DNA from 2 places in the Bartonella propinqua genome. Region 2 is predicted to be linked to the other one. Evidence: predicted binding sites of a transcription regulator. Region 2 holds the regulator's gene; the other holds the start of a gene.
What was found. The regulator LexA, encoded in region 2, represses DNA repair genes until DNA is damaged. The targets are predictions, from matches to a motif close to TGTTCNNNNTGTGTTCNG.

Region 1 (8,086 bases), on a different contig from region 2:
TCACATTCGCGTCCATCATAATTATCCTGAAAGTCAATAGTATCTTTATCAATATCAGCTAAAAGCTCTTCTGAAATTTTTTCTAAACGACATTCTGTATAACGCATTGCTGCAGGCGGATCACCATCAACAGAACCAAAATTTCCTTGACCATCAATCAACGGATTTCGTAAAGAAAAATCCTGTGCCATACGTACCAACGCGTCATAAATTGAAGCATCACCATGGGGATGAAACTTCCCCATAACTTCACCAACAACCCCCGCAGACTTACGATAAGGCTTATTGAAAGAGAGCCCCATCTCATTCATAGCATGAAGAATACGCCGATGAACCGGTTTAAGACCATCACGAACATCAGGAAGTGCTCGCGAAACAATCACGCTCATCGCATAATCGAGATAGGAGCGTTGCATTTCATCAACAATATTGATTGGTTCAATACCAGTGAGCACATCACGCTCTGGTAGTGGAGTAAGATCGGTCACAGTTTCAAGACTTTCAAAAAAAGAATCACTTTACTCTTTGTATATCGAAAAATATGTCAAAAAGCTAACTTCCCTCCTGCAACAGAGAAGAAGTTTAACAATAATTTTCAATATGTTATTTACTTGTACTCATAATCGTAAACAAAACGACCAGTATTTACTATCCTGCATTTAAAAAGTTAAAACAAATAACCACACAGATACAAAAAACAATATTGTATCTTTAAAACCATCAAAAAGGTACGTCATCATCTAATTTATGTGAAAAACTCTCTCCCGACGTGTTATTGCTTTGACCAAAAACATCTCTCGGATTTGAGCTACTGTCACCAAAACCACCGCTGCCATAATTACCACTCGATTGATTTGCTCCTTGCATTTGCTCTCCACCCGCTACTCCACGTCCATCAAGCATTTGTAATTCACCACGGTATTTTTGCAAAACAACCTCTGTTGTATAACGGTCGTTACCATTCTGATCTTGCCATTTGCGCGTCTGCAACTGACCTTCAATGTAAATTTTGCTCCCTTTTTTTAAATATTGCTCCACAATTTTGATAAGATTTTCGTTAAAAATAACAATACTATGCCACTCGGTGCGTTCTTTACGCTCATTTGTATTGCGATCACGCCAACTTTCTGAAGTAGCAATACGCAGATTTGCCACTTGATCACCAGAATTTAAACGGCGGATTTCAGGATCCGCACCAAGATTACCAATCAAAATAACTTTATTAAGGCTACCAGCCATCGCATAAACTCCAAAATCGTAAACAGAGCAATTATAACAAAAAATGACAACAACGTATAGTTTATTCCGTCTTTTAGAATAAAAAGCTTTCTATCTTTGTCTTTTTTCCCACAAAACTTGCAATCTTTTGCGATGTTAAGGTAATTAAACACATTGTAGTTCCAAAAAAACAGTTTTATTTCATTTCAAATGTTCAATTTTTGTTACATATGCCAAGGATAGACATGACTCATCAAAAATACATCTCCATTCGCGGCGCACGTGAACATAACCTTAAAAATATTGATCTAGACCTCCCCCGTGATAAATTGATTATCATAACAGGACTTTCTGGCTCAGGAAAATCATCCTTGGCTTTTGATACAATTTATGCTGAAGGTCAACGCCGCTATGTTGAAAGCCTTTCCGCTTATGCGCGTCAATTTTTAGAAATGATGCAAAAACCAGATGTCGACCGAATAGATGGTCTTTCTCCAGCCATCTCCATTGAACAAAAAACGACCAGCCGTAATCCTCGTTCAACGGTGGGAACTGTCACCGAAATTCACGACTATATGCGTCTTCTCTTTGCACGTATTGGTATCCCTCATTCTCCTGCTACGGGACTTCCCATTGAAAGCCAGACTGTAAGCCAAATGGTCGATCAAATTATGGACTTACCAGAAGGTACGCGGGTTTTTATTATGGCACCCTTAGTGCGAGGACGAAAGGGAGAGTATAAAAAAGAGTTAATGGAACTTTTAAAAAAAGGTTTCCAACGTGTTAAAGTTGATGGAAAATTTTATGAAATTCCTGATGCCCCTCCCCTTGATAAAAAATATAAACATGACATAGATGTAGTTGTTGACCGCATTGTTGTGCGCGATGATATGGCGTCTCGCTTAGCTGACAGTATAGAAACATGTTTAAAGCTAGCAAATGGGATTGCGGTTGCTGAAATGGCAGATCAACCTTTGCCACAAAAAGAAAAAGAAGCTGTCAATAAATCGAAAAATGAAACACATAAACGGCTTATTTTTTCGGAAAAATTTTCCTGCCCTATATCTGGTTTTTCTATCCCTGAGATTGAACCACGACTCTTTTCATTTAATAATCCTTTTGGAGCTTGCCCTATTTGTGATGGACTAGGCATAAAAAAGACAATCGACCCAGAAAAAATTATACCCAATAAAAACCTCACCTTAAAAGCTGGAGCAATTGTCCCTTGGTCTAAATCATCCTCATGTTTTCATAACAAAACCCTAGAAACATTGGGAAAAATTTATGAATTCAAACTCACAGATAAATGGTGCGCACTTTCTAATGAAGCACAAAACGCTATTTTATATGGCACAAAAAGAAAAGAAATTTTTTCTGCCCATAAAAATGATTTAGATGAGGATAAAATAACCCAATATTTTGAAGGTGTTATTCCAAATATGAAACGACGGTGGGAAAAGCCAGATTCGGCATGGTCACGTGAAGAAATCGAACGTTATATGTCTTCCTCACCTTGCCCAGCTTGCCATGGTTATCGTTTAAAACCAGAAGCATTAGCTGTAAAAATTCATGGGATGCATATTGGGCAAATATCAGAACTTTCTATCTTAAAAGCAAATGATTGGTTTACTAACATTCACCAATATTTGACTGAAAAGCAGCGTCATATTGCAGTACGTATTTTAAAAGAAATTCGTGAACGTCTGGCTTTTTTAAATGATGTAGGACTTGAATATCTTACCTTATCTCGAAATTCAGGCACACTTTCAGGAGGAGAAAGCCAACGTATTCGGTTAGCATCTCAGATTGGATCTGGTCTTACAGGTGTTCTTTATATTTTAGATGAGCCATCTATTGGTTTACACCAACGCGATAATGAACGTCTCTTAAAAATGCTGCGCCATCTGCGCGATCTCGGCAATACAGTTATTGTTGTCGAACATGATGAAGATGCTATTCTTACTGCAGACCATGTCGTTGATATTGGTCCTGCTGCAGGTATTCATGGTGGAGAAATCATAGCGCAGGGAACACCACAAGAGATTATAGAAAATCCATCTTCCCTCACAGGCCAATATCTTTCAGGAAAAATGGCAATTACAGTGCCCACTCAACGGCGCAAAATATCAAAATCAAAAACACTCAAAGTCATCGGTGCTCGAGGTAATAACCTCAAAAATATTAGTGCTAACATCCCTCTTGGAACCTTCACATGCATAACTGGCATTTCAGGTGGAGGAAAATCAACATTCCTCATTGAAACCCTTTTCAAAGCTGCATCACGTCATATCATGGGAAGTCATCACAGCCCAGCAAACTACGACAAAATTGAAGGTTTAGAATTTCTTGATAAAGTCATCGATATCAACCAAGCACCTATTGGACGCACCCCGCGCTCTAATCCAGCAACCTACACAGGCGCGTTTACTCCAATCCGTGAATGGTTTGCCGAATTACCAGAATCAAAAGCCCGCGGTTATCGAGCTGGACGTTTTTCATTTAATGTTAAGGGAGGACGATGTGAAGCATGTCAAGGTGATGGGGTTATCAAAATTGAAATGCATTTTCTGCCCGATGTCTATGTTACTTGCGACGTATGCCAAGGCAAGCGCTATAATCGAGAAACGCTGGAAGTAAAATTTAAAGAAAAGTCTATTGCAGACATCCTAGATATGACAATAGAAAAGGCAGAGAATTTTTTTCAAGCTGTTCCTGCTATTCACAACAAAATGAAGACTCTTATAAAAGTCGGTCTCGGTTATCTTAAAGTAGGGCAGCAAGCCACAACACTTTCTGGCGGTGAAGCGCAACGCATAAAGCTTGCTAAAGAACTTTCACGCAAAACAACGGGGCGTACACTTTATATTTTAGACGAACCAACAACAGGACTACATTTTCATGATATTTCTAAACTTCTTGAAGTACTGCATGAACTTGTTGAACAAGGCAATACAGTTGCGGTAATTGAGCATAACCTTGAAGTCATCAAGACAGCCGACTGGATTATTGACTTAGGACCAGAAGGGGGGGATCGCGGCGGTGAAATCGTTGCAGTTGGACGCCCTGAAGATATTATTAATGCTCCCACTTCCTATACTGGAAAATTTCTGAAAGAAATTTTGCTGCGTCGACCTTTATATGATCCCAACTCTTAAAAAATTTGCCACATTATAGAACATCAATGGTACCATAAAATAAAGAACGTCACATGTTTCTTATTGTATCATTTTGTTTTTTTACAAACTTTTGTAGCTTTTTTTTCACAAAATAACAGCTCTTCATCTTCTATGCTGTAAGAGAATCTTTCAAAAAAAACACATAGTTATATGATTTTTGACTTTTCCGTGTAGAAAGTATCTGTTTGCACATCTCACGGTTGCCAATATAATGTAGTGCAGTCTAAAAAGACAAAATAACGTTGGAGATAATTTCAGCATGAAAAAAATTGAAGCCATTATAAAACCTTTCAAACTTGATGAAGTGAAAGAAGCGCTTCAAAAAATTGGATTACATGCTATTACCGTAACAGAAGCAAAGGGTTTTGGACGTCAAAAAGGACATACAGAACTTTATCGTGGTGCTAAATATGTTGTTGATTTTTTACCTAAAGTAAAGATTGAAATTGTTATTACTGATGAAATGCTGGAGAAAACCGTTGATGCAATACGTAAAGCAGCTCAAACAAAACATATCGGAGATGGAAAAATATTCATTTCTTCCATTGATAATGCCATTCGTATTAGCACTGGCGAATCTGGAACTGATGCCCTTTAATCCTCAAAATTTTTCACCTTTTTTATCCACCTCAATCCAATAAGGAAATGGAATATGACAACCGCATCAGATATTCTTAAACAGATTGCAGACAATGACATACGTTTTGTCGATTTACGCTTTACCGACCCACGAGGAAAATTGCATCACGTCACAATGGATATTGCAGAAATCAACGAAGATACATTTAGCGATGGTGTTATGTTTGACGGCTCGTCAGTTTCTGGATGGAAAACAATTAATGAATCCGATATGGCACTGATGCCAGACCCAGAAACAGCACATATTGATCCTTTTTTTGCTCAATCTACTTTAGTCATATTTTGTGACGTATTCGATCCTGTTTCTGGAGCATTTTATCGTAGAGATCCTCGTTCTATTGCCAAAAGGGCTGAAGTTTATATGAAATCCTTAGGAATCGGAGATGTAATCAATGTAGGTCCGGAGGCAGAATTTTTTATTTTTGATGACGTGCGCTATAAGACTGACCCCTACAACACAGGATTTAAACTCGATTCAAATGAACTTCCATCAAATGATGACACTGAATATGAGATGGGGAATCTCGGTCACCGTCCACGAATGAAAGGCGGTTATTTTCCAGTTCCTCCAATCGACTCTTGCCAAGATATGCGCTCTGAAATGCTCACGACGCTAAAAGATATGGGCGTTCGTGTTGAAAAACACCATCACGAAGTGGCTGCAGCCCAGCATGAATTAGGTATTCGTTTTGATACTTTAGTTCGTGAAGCTGATAAAATGCAAATTTTTAAATATGTTGTGCATCAAATAGCAAATAGCTACGGAAAAACAGCAACTTTTATGCCAAAACCAGTTTTTGGTGATAATGGATCTGGCATGCATGTACATATATCCATTTGGAAAGATGGCAAACCGATCTTTGCAGGAAATGAATATGCAGGACTATCAGAAACCTGCCTATTCTTTATCGGTGGTATTATTAAGCATGCAAAAGCGATCAATGCCTTCACAAATCCATCTACCAATTCCTACAAGCGTTTGGTTCCTGGTTATGAAGCCCCTGTTCTTCTTGCCTATTCTGCACGCAATCGCTCTGCATCTTGCCGTATTCCAACAAGTTCTTCGCCAAATTCAAAACGCGTAGAAGTTCGTTTTCCAGATCCAACAGCAAACCCATATTTGGCGTTTTCCGCACTCTTAATGGCTGGTCTTGATGGAATCAAAAATAAAATTCATCCTGGACATGCTATGGATAAAGATCTTTATGATCTTCCTCCAAAAGAACTCAAAGAAATCCCGACGGTCTCAGGAAGTCTGCGCGAAGCCCTTGAAGCACTTGATAAAGATCGTAGCTTCCTTAAAGCTGGCGATGTTTTTGATGATGACCAGATTAATTCTTTCATTGAATTAAAAATGCAAGAAGTTTTGCGCTATGAAACAACCCCACATCCCATCGAATTTGATATGTATTATTCTGTTTAAAGAATAGACTATTCTTTTCAATTTAGAAATGGAGATTTAAAATCTCCATTTTCTGCGGTGTTTTTTTCAGAAAGCACAATGCGCTTTTTGCAAACGTGTTCTTCCTTAATCAATCATCAAATAATCTAATTGTAAAAAAACCATCGAGAATCATAATACCAACCAATCATGAAAAACCAAATAAAACATTGGCAAAAAATTATAAGATTAAATACCCAACCGATAAAAGAGAAAACATGAAGATAAAGTTATAATGGTATTCCCCTATTTTATTTATAACTGCACCACAACCAATACTGGGAAAGTTCTTTATTTTTGACTGAGATTATTGCTCTTCTTTACAATAGCGCATAGGATATTTTATCCGTGGCAATAAGCGCAACAATCTTCAACATAATCAGAGAAATACCTCTTAGGCTGGCAATATAAAAACCAATCCACCAAAAATCATAAAAATCGTGATTTTTAAAACAGATGCACACTGATAAACAGAAGTAAATTTAACTTTACAAACAAACTTTAATGATTGTAGCTGCTGCATTAAATTCAGCTTTCTTATAAGCACGACGTGCTATTGCTTCTTCGTCAGTTCCCCATTGTTCCATCATCCAATTTTCATCTAAATGCGCAATATCCCAAGCATGATCTGAATCGATTTCCTCCGCAGCAACCGCAAGAGCGATAAGGGCTGATCCCGTTAAAGTTGTTATCGTATGCAGTGCCGCAAGCACATAAGGAGATTCTACCTTGCGTAAATAATTGCTCACCGCTTGAATAGCTTCTCGTGATTGCTCAACGTGCATAAGCCCTTCTGCCAAATTAAAGCGTGAACCAAGTTTTTTTTCTGCCCAATCCAGTAAAGGATCCCACTCCTCACATTGTCGTTGTACCAGCTCTTTTGGTGCTGGTGCACGATAAAAAAGCATATCGCACGCAACAAAACGCAACAAGTCTTCAAAAACAGCCTGCATATCATCAGCTATACCATCAATAACAGTGTTAACAAGGCGCGTAATCGGCATTTTTGTGGGATCAATAACTTCTTTCTGATTCTCAAATTCCTGCGCCACTAATGCAGCGAACATCTCTGTTGGCACAAAAAAACAACGTTTTGCTGGTGTTTTAACTGGGTATTCATCTAATAATATAGCAAAGCCTCTCTCTTCACATGTAATTTTCACTTTTTTATAAAATCGTTTAGGTAGTGACTGATGTGAAAGTTTTTGAGTCTCGTGAACAGAATGACTTTTGTTCAAAGACATATCAAAGTGATCAAAAATTTCACGCATATCGTTATACCTATATTATTTTCAATAAATCTACTGGTTTGTTGAGAGGAAAATCTGCACTAACCTTTTGTAAAATAGGCACAGTATAATAATTTTAAAAACATCAATTGTCATTACGCTAACCATTTTTACACCTGTGTAGTAAAAATTAAATCAATATTTTTGCACATAATCAAATAAAATAAGCTGCAAAATTTTTCCTTTATTATTCTGTGTCTCCATCAGTTTCACTAAAAGCTAAAAGATTAAAACTTTGTACCATATGAGGTGGTAAAGGTGCGACAATATCCAATATTCCTCCTGAAGGATGAGGAATGCGAATACGACGTGCATGAAGGTGA
Region 2 (8,086 bases):
GCTTCACTTCCTGATATCCCTTCAGCAAGAATAATAGCTGCGTCATTTCCATTGACAACAATTAAGCCCCGCAAAAGATCAGAAACACTAATTTCTGTCTTCACTTTTGCAAACATAGTGGTTGTACCAGATGGTGCTCCACCTTTACGCCAAGCATTTTCGCTCACTTTAAATGTCTGTGCACTGCTTAATAACCCTTCTTTTAATTGATGAAATACCACTTCAGCCGTCATAAGTTTTGTTAATGAAGCAGGAAAAAAAGCAATATCACTTTTTTTTTCAAAGAGTATTGTGCCTGTATCACCATCTAATAATAGCAATTGTGATGCAGAAGTTTGAAAATTTTTTGCCCTCCCGCATTCAGTCAATGTCAACGCAAAAAATAAGGCAAACAAAATCCTTAATACAATATACATAACCGACTCTCTCCTCCCATATTTCAAGAATCAGCATAAAGAATCCTTTTGTACAAGAAAAATTTTGTTTAATTTCTGCAGAAAAAAATCACCTGCAAACTTAGAATCAATCACTCTTTTTTTTCAGTACCATAAAAATAAACCAGTATATCATACTGTTTCTTTCTCTTGAAAAAAGTCTATTTTTAATATTCTGAATACACTTAGAGTATAATAAGTTTTTTTAATAGCCATTTTTTTATAATAACACTCAACTTAAATTTTCTTTAAAATGAGCGAATTACTATAATCATTCACTTTTGATTACTTATAATTTAAAAATTGTACGTATCTGAAAATTAAAATATTTTTTTAAATAACTGTAATCAATTTATCTTCATCTTTTTGTTTAGCTTATTCATAAAAGCCACCTGATCAAACGGCATCGGCTTATCAACTAAAACGGGACCAACTTCTGGTAATTTTATTAAAATAGTTTTCCCTAACTGCTTTCGTTCAGCAATAACTTCAGCTGACCGCTTTTGACCGTCTGCGTCGAATCCCTTTAACATGATATCTTCTTTTTCTTTTGGTAAAGCTGTCAATACTAATGAAGATGAAATATTATCTTTAAGCGTATAAGAAGCCATTAAATAAGCGCTATCATAATAATCAACGGGCGCTTTAGCGATATATTCCACTTTAACATTTGTCACCCCCGCATTTGCATAACCAAGTATTGTTGCAGCGCGTTTTGATAAATCAATAATTCGATCTTTCATAAAAGGACCGCGATCATTCACTCTAACAATGAGTGAAGAGCCATTTTCTAAATTAGTAACACGAGCATAACTAGGCAAAGGCATTGTGGGATGAGCAGCAGTCAAGAGATTCATGTCGTAGATCTCGCCATTCGCAGTCAAACGCCCATGAAAATCTGAACCATACCACGATGCTTGCCCAATACGTTTATAGGTTGGATCATCTTGAGGATAATACCATTTTCCTTTTATTTTGTAAGGTTTACCTACAACAGCTCGCCCGCGACTCTGTCTTTTCGGTTTATCCCATTTATCCGAAGCTTTTTTAGATGGGAAAATAATTTTTGAATCTGTTGATTTCTTATTATTCAAATGTGTTGTAGGTACTATTTTTTTGATGCCACAGGATGCTAATAACAGAGAAACAGCCACCACAAAAGCAAATTGGCATATTGATTTAACAATGGAAGTAAATTTTTCTTTGTCATTTAAAAACATTTTTAGCCCGCTTATTTTTGTTAGTTATTTAACGCAAAAAACAAATCACACTCTCTATACGCAACAAAAAACCCACACTCGTAAACTATTTCCCTCTATGATATTTTTGAAATGCACCATTTATCAAGAAATTAACATAATGTTAACCTTTTTTTCCGCTGTAAAAAATAAATGCTATCGAGCAAACATTAGGATGAATTAAAATATAATAAAATCAATGCATTAATAAAAATACAATCTGATAATATAAGCTGTGAATAGGTGGAATGGTTCTATATAAACAGCAATAAATTGTTCTAATCATGCAAACAATAACTGTAAAACAATAATCAGCTCAATAAATACTCATCATTCTCATGAAATTTAGAAATATTATTAACTTGGTGAGCGCGCAGGGATTCGAACCCTGGACCTACTGATTAAAAGTCAGTTGCTCTACCAACTGAGCTACGCGCTCTCAAACAAATCACATTGCTTGTAAAAACAGGTGGAACATACGGTTGACTTTTCATTTGGTCAACACTTTTTAGAGAAAATATTATTTTTATTTTGAGTTATCAATATTTTTCTAATTTTTTCCCTTCTTTACCACTGCATACACAGTTTTTACCATTTTAAAACTTGAATAAAAATAGTAATTTAAACATAAAAATGCTTCTGATTCTTGAAATAAAAATTGTGACCATTTCAAAGTTATTGAAAAAATTGAAGTACAAATAAACTCAGTAAACTGAATTTAAAAATCAATAACGATAAAAATCGTTATTAAATATACTTAATAAAAGTAAAAAAACATCTTATCAAAAAATTCTAATGTTATTATTCTTATAGAAATAGAATATTTATTTCTCTATAATTTTAAATATATTATTTTTTATTTTTAAATTTTTTATATAATTAAATAATCTACAATAAATTATGTGCAGAATATTATTATTTTTATTATTTAAAAATTAAAATAATTTAATTAATATTAAAAATATCATAAATAAATTATAAAATATATTACAAATAATAAATATTTTATATTATTTTTATTTAAAAAATAAAAACATAAAGCAAATATTTTTAATTTAAATTGCAAAAATTTGTAGAAAAATTAAAATATAAATACGTTTTATTGTCTATTTGCCTCTTTTTTGATTGGATTATTGAATGCTGACATGTAAACAATATGAACTACTTTTGTTCATTCACAATCATATAAAAGAAACTGGTATTTCTCCATCATTTGATGAAATGAAAACAGCATTGGAACTTGCTTCAAAATCTGGCATTCATAGACTTGTTACAACCTTAGAAGAACGAGGGTTTATACGCCGCCTGCATAACCGTGCTCGTGCAATGGAAGTTATTCGACTCCCCAGTAAAATAACATTTAATCTTTCTTCAGCTCGTAAAATTTCTCCCACTGTAATAGAAAAAAATAAAAGAGGGATATCAAAAAATTTTGGTCTCGATAAATTTGATGAAGAAGATAAAAAAAATATTATTATCCCCATTATGGGGCGCATTGCTACAAGTGTCCCTATTTCCTCTATACTGCAACAAACAGATACACTTTCTTTACCACAAGATATGTTGAGTGTAGGTGAGTACTATGCTTTAGAAGTGAAAGATGATTCTATGATTGAAGCTGGTATTTTTGACAAAGACACGATAATTGTTAAACAACAAAGTACAGCAATGTCCGGTGAAATTGTTATTGCATTCATTGATAAAAAAGAAGCAACCTTAAAACGTTATCGACGCAAAGGAGCCTCTATTGCATTAGAAGCTGCAAATCCTCTCTATGAAACACGCATATACAAATCTAAGTGTATAGAGATACAAGGAAAACTAATCGGACTTATTCGCAAATATTAAAAATAAAAAACTTGTTAACATATTCAATATATATAAATTACAAATTATTCAGTATTTTTGTGAAGATTATAAGTATATTTTCATACAGAAAAAATTTAAATAAATATATAAAAAATATATTTTGTATATATAAAAACAAAATTCATTATTTTATTATTAATTATAAAATAAAAATAGTAAATGGTACTTAATTTTTATAAAGTTTTAGTAATTATCATTGTAGTATCTTTTATCAGTATCATTTTTTTCATATTTCTAAAAATATTTATAGTTTTTGAGAAAATTATTACAAATTTTCAATTTGAAGATTAAAAATTCTTACATATTAGATATCAAGATATCTGATCTTATTATTGTGAATAGCTATACTTTTCTTAATGTTTTCTGAAATGAATTATTGGCTAATATTAATATAATCCTCAAAAATAAAAAAACTATTGTAACTAGATATTTTGGTACTGCCCTTGACACTATTTACTAAATATATCTCAATGTATTTGCTGTTAACATAACTGCAAGCCTATAAAGGCATTATACAAGCAATTCATATAATGATTCTTTTAAATCATACTCACTTTATCGATTTAATTCCTCTGTAAACTATTTGCTTAATACCTCACCATTATGCTTACTTAAGAGCTTCTGAAAGATGTTATAGTGGATGTAATTTTGTATTATCACTACTTTACACAATAATCTTATTTCACGCATTATCCGTGATATTATTGATAAATCTAAAAAATTTGTACTAAAAAAAATTTAGATTATTTTATAAAATACAAGTGCTTATAGCATTGATATTAAATATCTCGAAAATTTTGGAAAAAATCGTATAAAAAACCAAATTTTTCGATCTTTTTCGCAAACTAGGCAATATGAAGTATTGCGATACGCATGCATTATTTTTTATCCTGACCTTCAGGTCGGTGAAGCTATTGAGCTTATAACTGCAAGAAAAGTACTTGCTTATTTAAATACTCTTTTTCAGCATAAATCTACAAACTATTTCATGTAATATAATAAAAAATGCCAATTTTTATAGTATTTAAAAATTTCTAAATCTCACCTTGTGATTAATATTTATTATCGGCTTTCCCAGAAAAATTAATGGAGATTTAAACACCACTTCTCGCATAGTGAGAGAAAATAATTGAAAAAAATTCCAGTTTTTTAGTAATGAAAATGAAAACAAAACAGCTAAAAACTGCAGTTAATATGATTCTTCAAAGATAAATAATGTATGATTTATTACCACGACAATCATTTAATGTAGAAGTCATTTTATTACCGTTAAAATTGAATAATCAGGTACTTATGACCTTTATAGAAAAGTAAATTCAAAATAGTTATAAAAAGCTTAAACTTATCCTGATTAGCATCTAATACTTACAATAAGTTTTTAAAATCAAAAATTTTTTTATCAAGCAAGTGACTTGGACGCACGTTCGTCAAGGCACGAATCATGGTATCTTTACGTCCTGGCATTCTATTTTCAATATCTTTCAACATTTCCTTCATTGCATTGCGTTGTAAACCATCCTGACTACCGCAAAGATTACAAGGAATAATAGGAAATCGCATTGCCTGAGAAAATTTCTCCATATCTTCTTCAGCAGCGTAAACAAGGGGGCGCAAAACAAAAAGATCCCCTTCATCGTTTATAAGCTTCCCAGGCATGGCTGCTAATCTGCCACCATGAAATAAATTCATAAAAAACGTTTCTAAAACATCATCACGATGATGTCCGAGAACTAATGCAGAACACCCCTCTTCACGCGCAATACGATATAAATTACCGCGTCGCAGCCGAGAGCAAAGAGAGCAATATGTTTGCGTATGTGCCAATTTATCTGTAACAACTGAGTAAGTATCCTGATATTCAATACGATGCGGAATTTGATAAGAATTTAAAAAATCTGGAAGAATATGTTTTGGAAATCCTGGTTGTCCTTGATCAAGATTGCAAGCCAGAATTTCAACAGGTAAAAAACCACGCCATTTTAAATCTAGAAGAAGCGCTAGTAAACCGTAAGAATCTTTTCCGCCAGATAAAGCAACAAGCCATTTTTTTCCTGAAGAGAGCATAGAAAAATCATCAAACGCTTGCCGCATATGACGCAAAAGCCGTTTGCGTAATTTGTTAAATTCTACAGTCGAAGGTACAGCCCGAAATATCGGATGACAATCATCAATTTCAACTGCACAAGAATCAGTTTTATCTCTATTTTTTTCTAAAGTCTGATACTCGACTAAAGTATTATTCATAAGACCATAAATCCTGCATAATATAATAGTTCGTCTTGCAACAGTAACATAGACAACAACAGATATAACGCAGCTTAAACTAACACCATTTAATCTATAATTAGATACGCAAATTCAAAACAAAGCTATACCAAACTTTATTGCTATAAAACATAACAATAAATTTGATATAGCACCAATTTACATAAATTATCTGTTAGCTTCAACGACAATAAAGTAACAAATATTTCTGATATATAGCAAAATTGAAAGGGTGATACCCCTTCTAAAAAATTTATCGAGAATAAAACTCAACAACCAAATTAGGCTCCATCTGCACAGCATAAGGAACATCTGCAAAAGCAGGAATACGCGTGAATGTTGCTTTCATCTGATTATGATCTGCTTCAATGTATTCTGGTACATCACGTTCTGCCAATTGCACAGATTCCAAAACTAAAACAAGTTTTTTTGACTTTTCACGAACCTCAATAACATCACCTGGCTTACAGCGATATGATTGAATATTTGTACGTCGACCATTTACATTAACGTGACCATGATTGATAAACTGGCGAGAAGCAAAAATCGTAGGTACAAATTTTGCACGGTAAACCACAGCATCTAAACGCGATTCTAAAAGACCGATAAAGTTTTCACCAGTATCACCACGCCGACGAGCTGCTTCTTCATATGTTTTACGGAATTGTTTTTCTGAGATATCACCGTAAAACCCTTTCAACTTCTGCTTAGCACGCAACTGCACACCATAATCAGAAAGTTTTCCTTTACGACGTTGTCCATGCTGACCTGGACCATAATCCCGACGATTAACAGGAGATTTCGGGCGACCCCAAATATTTTCTCCCATACGGCGGTCAATTTTATATTTTGTTGTTTCGCGTTTACTCATCGCATTTCCTTTAAAATAAACTACAAGACTTTAACTAAAGCTCAAGGAAACGCGCCCTCCTCTGCCTTCAAATATATAAAGACTGACAGGATAGCTTAACAAATAATCTGCAAAGTCATCCACGGGACACGTCAATTAACGCCATTTTCTTAAAAGAAAAAGCTGAAATAGTCTTATTGATCTTACACCCCAAAGTCAACTCCTTTCATTATATTTAAGCCAAATCCTTTTAATAAACGCTCAGTAGAAGACGTTATATTTTGCGATGTAAACAACGCAAAATCTTTACTCTTTTTTATATTTTGATGATGTATTCTTGGCAATAATGATCTAGTGTATTTGGCTATAGATTTTGCTGTATCAATCCATTCAACTGACCACAAAGCTTGTTCACGAAATAAGTGAATCAAAAAAGGATAATGCGTACAAGCTAAAACAATAATATCAGTATATTTGCCGTTTTTCTCAACAAAGCATGGAGAAATTTCATAGCGTAATTCTGCAGAATTAACAGGTTTTCCACGTACGTAATTTTCAGCAAATGCAGCAAGCTTTTCACTTCCAACAAGCTGAACATGGCACTGCCCAGCAAAAGAATTGATTAATTTATGCGTATATGCACGTTGAACTGTTCCAGGAGTAGCTAACACTGAAATCAAACCAGATTTTGTTTGTTCAGCCGCTAATTTTATTGCAGGAACTGTCCCTACAAAAAAAATATGAGGAAATTTTTGCCGTAAATCTGCCATCATTAATGTAGAAGCGGTATTACAAGCGACCACACATAAAGCGGGATTGTAAAGTGCTAGAAGATTTGTAAAAATCCTTAAAATGCGGTTCTTTAAAATATTTTCTTCCCAATTTCCATAAGGAAACCCTGCATCATCTGCCACATAAATAAATTGAGCTTCAGGAATAAGAACACGCACTTCTCTCAACACGGTTAAGCCACCAATTCCACTATCAAAAAAAAGAAGAGGCTGTTCAATCATCAGTATTCATACCTACCTTAATTTTCTTTCGATCACGACCTACAGGCGCACCACTCCCCCGTGGAAATTTGGGCGAAAAATGATCTAATGAAGATATAACTCCCCGTAACAAGCGAACCTCAGATTCGCTAAAATTAGCGCGTGTAAAAACAGAGCGCATGTTTGCAAGCATTACCTCTTTGCGTTCTTGAGGTCTAAAATATCCACGAACATCCAAAGCGCTCTCTAATTGAGATAGAAAACCATGAAACGTTGCTTTACTAGCTGGCTCCATCTCTACCGCACGAAAAGCCGTATCGCTCACATCCTGTAGACCTGACTTCATCCACTCATAAGACATAAGTAAAACTGCTTGTGCAATATTAAGTGACGCAAAAGCAGGATTCACTGGAAAAGTGATGATTTCATCAACAAGAC

Region 1: the regulator LexA is predicted to act here: its motif matches at 1,430-1,447, upstream of uvrA (excinuclease ABC subunit UvrA).

The regions. Positions count from the first base shown of each region.
Region 1 is NZ_JBLEBK010000007.1:24,851-32,936, reverse strand. It holds gene gyrA (DNA gyrase subunit A) at 1-488, opposite strand, end outside; gene ssb (single-stranded DNA-binding protein) at 721-1,239, opposite strand; gene uvrA (excinuclease ABC subunit UvrA) at 1,464-4,373, shown strand; gene ACMFKV_RS05760 (P-II family nitrogen regulator) at 4,654-4,992, shown strand; gene glnA (type I glutamate--ammonia ligase) at 5,047-6,456, shown strand; gene ACMFKV_RS05750 (ATP12 family chaperone protein) at 6,963-7,745, opposite strand; gene ACMFKV_RS05745 (RluA family pseudouridine synthase) at 7,951-8,086, opposite strand, start outside.
Region 2 is NZ_JBLEBK010000005.1:70,408-78,493, reverse strand. It holds gene ACMFKV_RS05045 (D-alanyl-D-alanine carboxypeptidase family protein) at 1-416, opposite strand, end outside; gene ACMFKV_RS05040 (septal ring lytic transglycosylase RlpA family protein) at 782-1,654, opposite strand; tRNA gene ACMFKV_RS05035 (tRNA-Lys) at 2,036-2,111, opposite strand; gene lexA (transcriptional repressor LexA) at 2,810-3,520, shown strand; gene ttcA (tRNA 2-thiocytidine(32) synthetase TtcA) at 4,907-5,785, opposite strand; gene rpsD (30S ribosomal protein S4) at 6,060-6,677, opposite strand; gene murI (glutamate racemase) at 6,860-7,669, opposite strand; gene ACMFKV_RS05010 (RNA methyltransferase) at 7,662-8,086, opposite strand, start outside.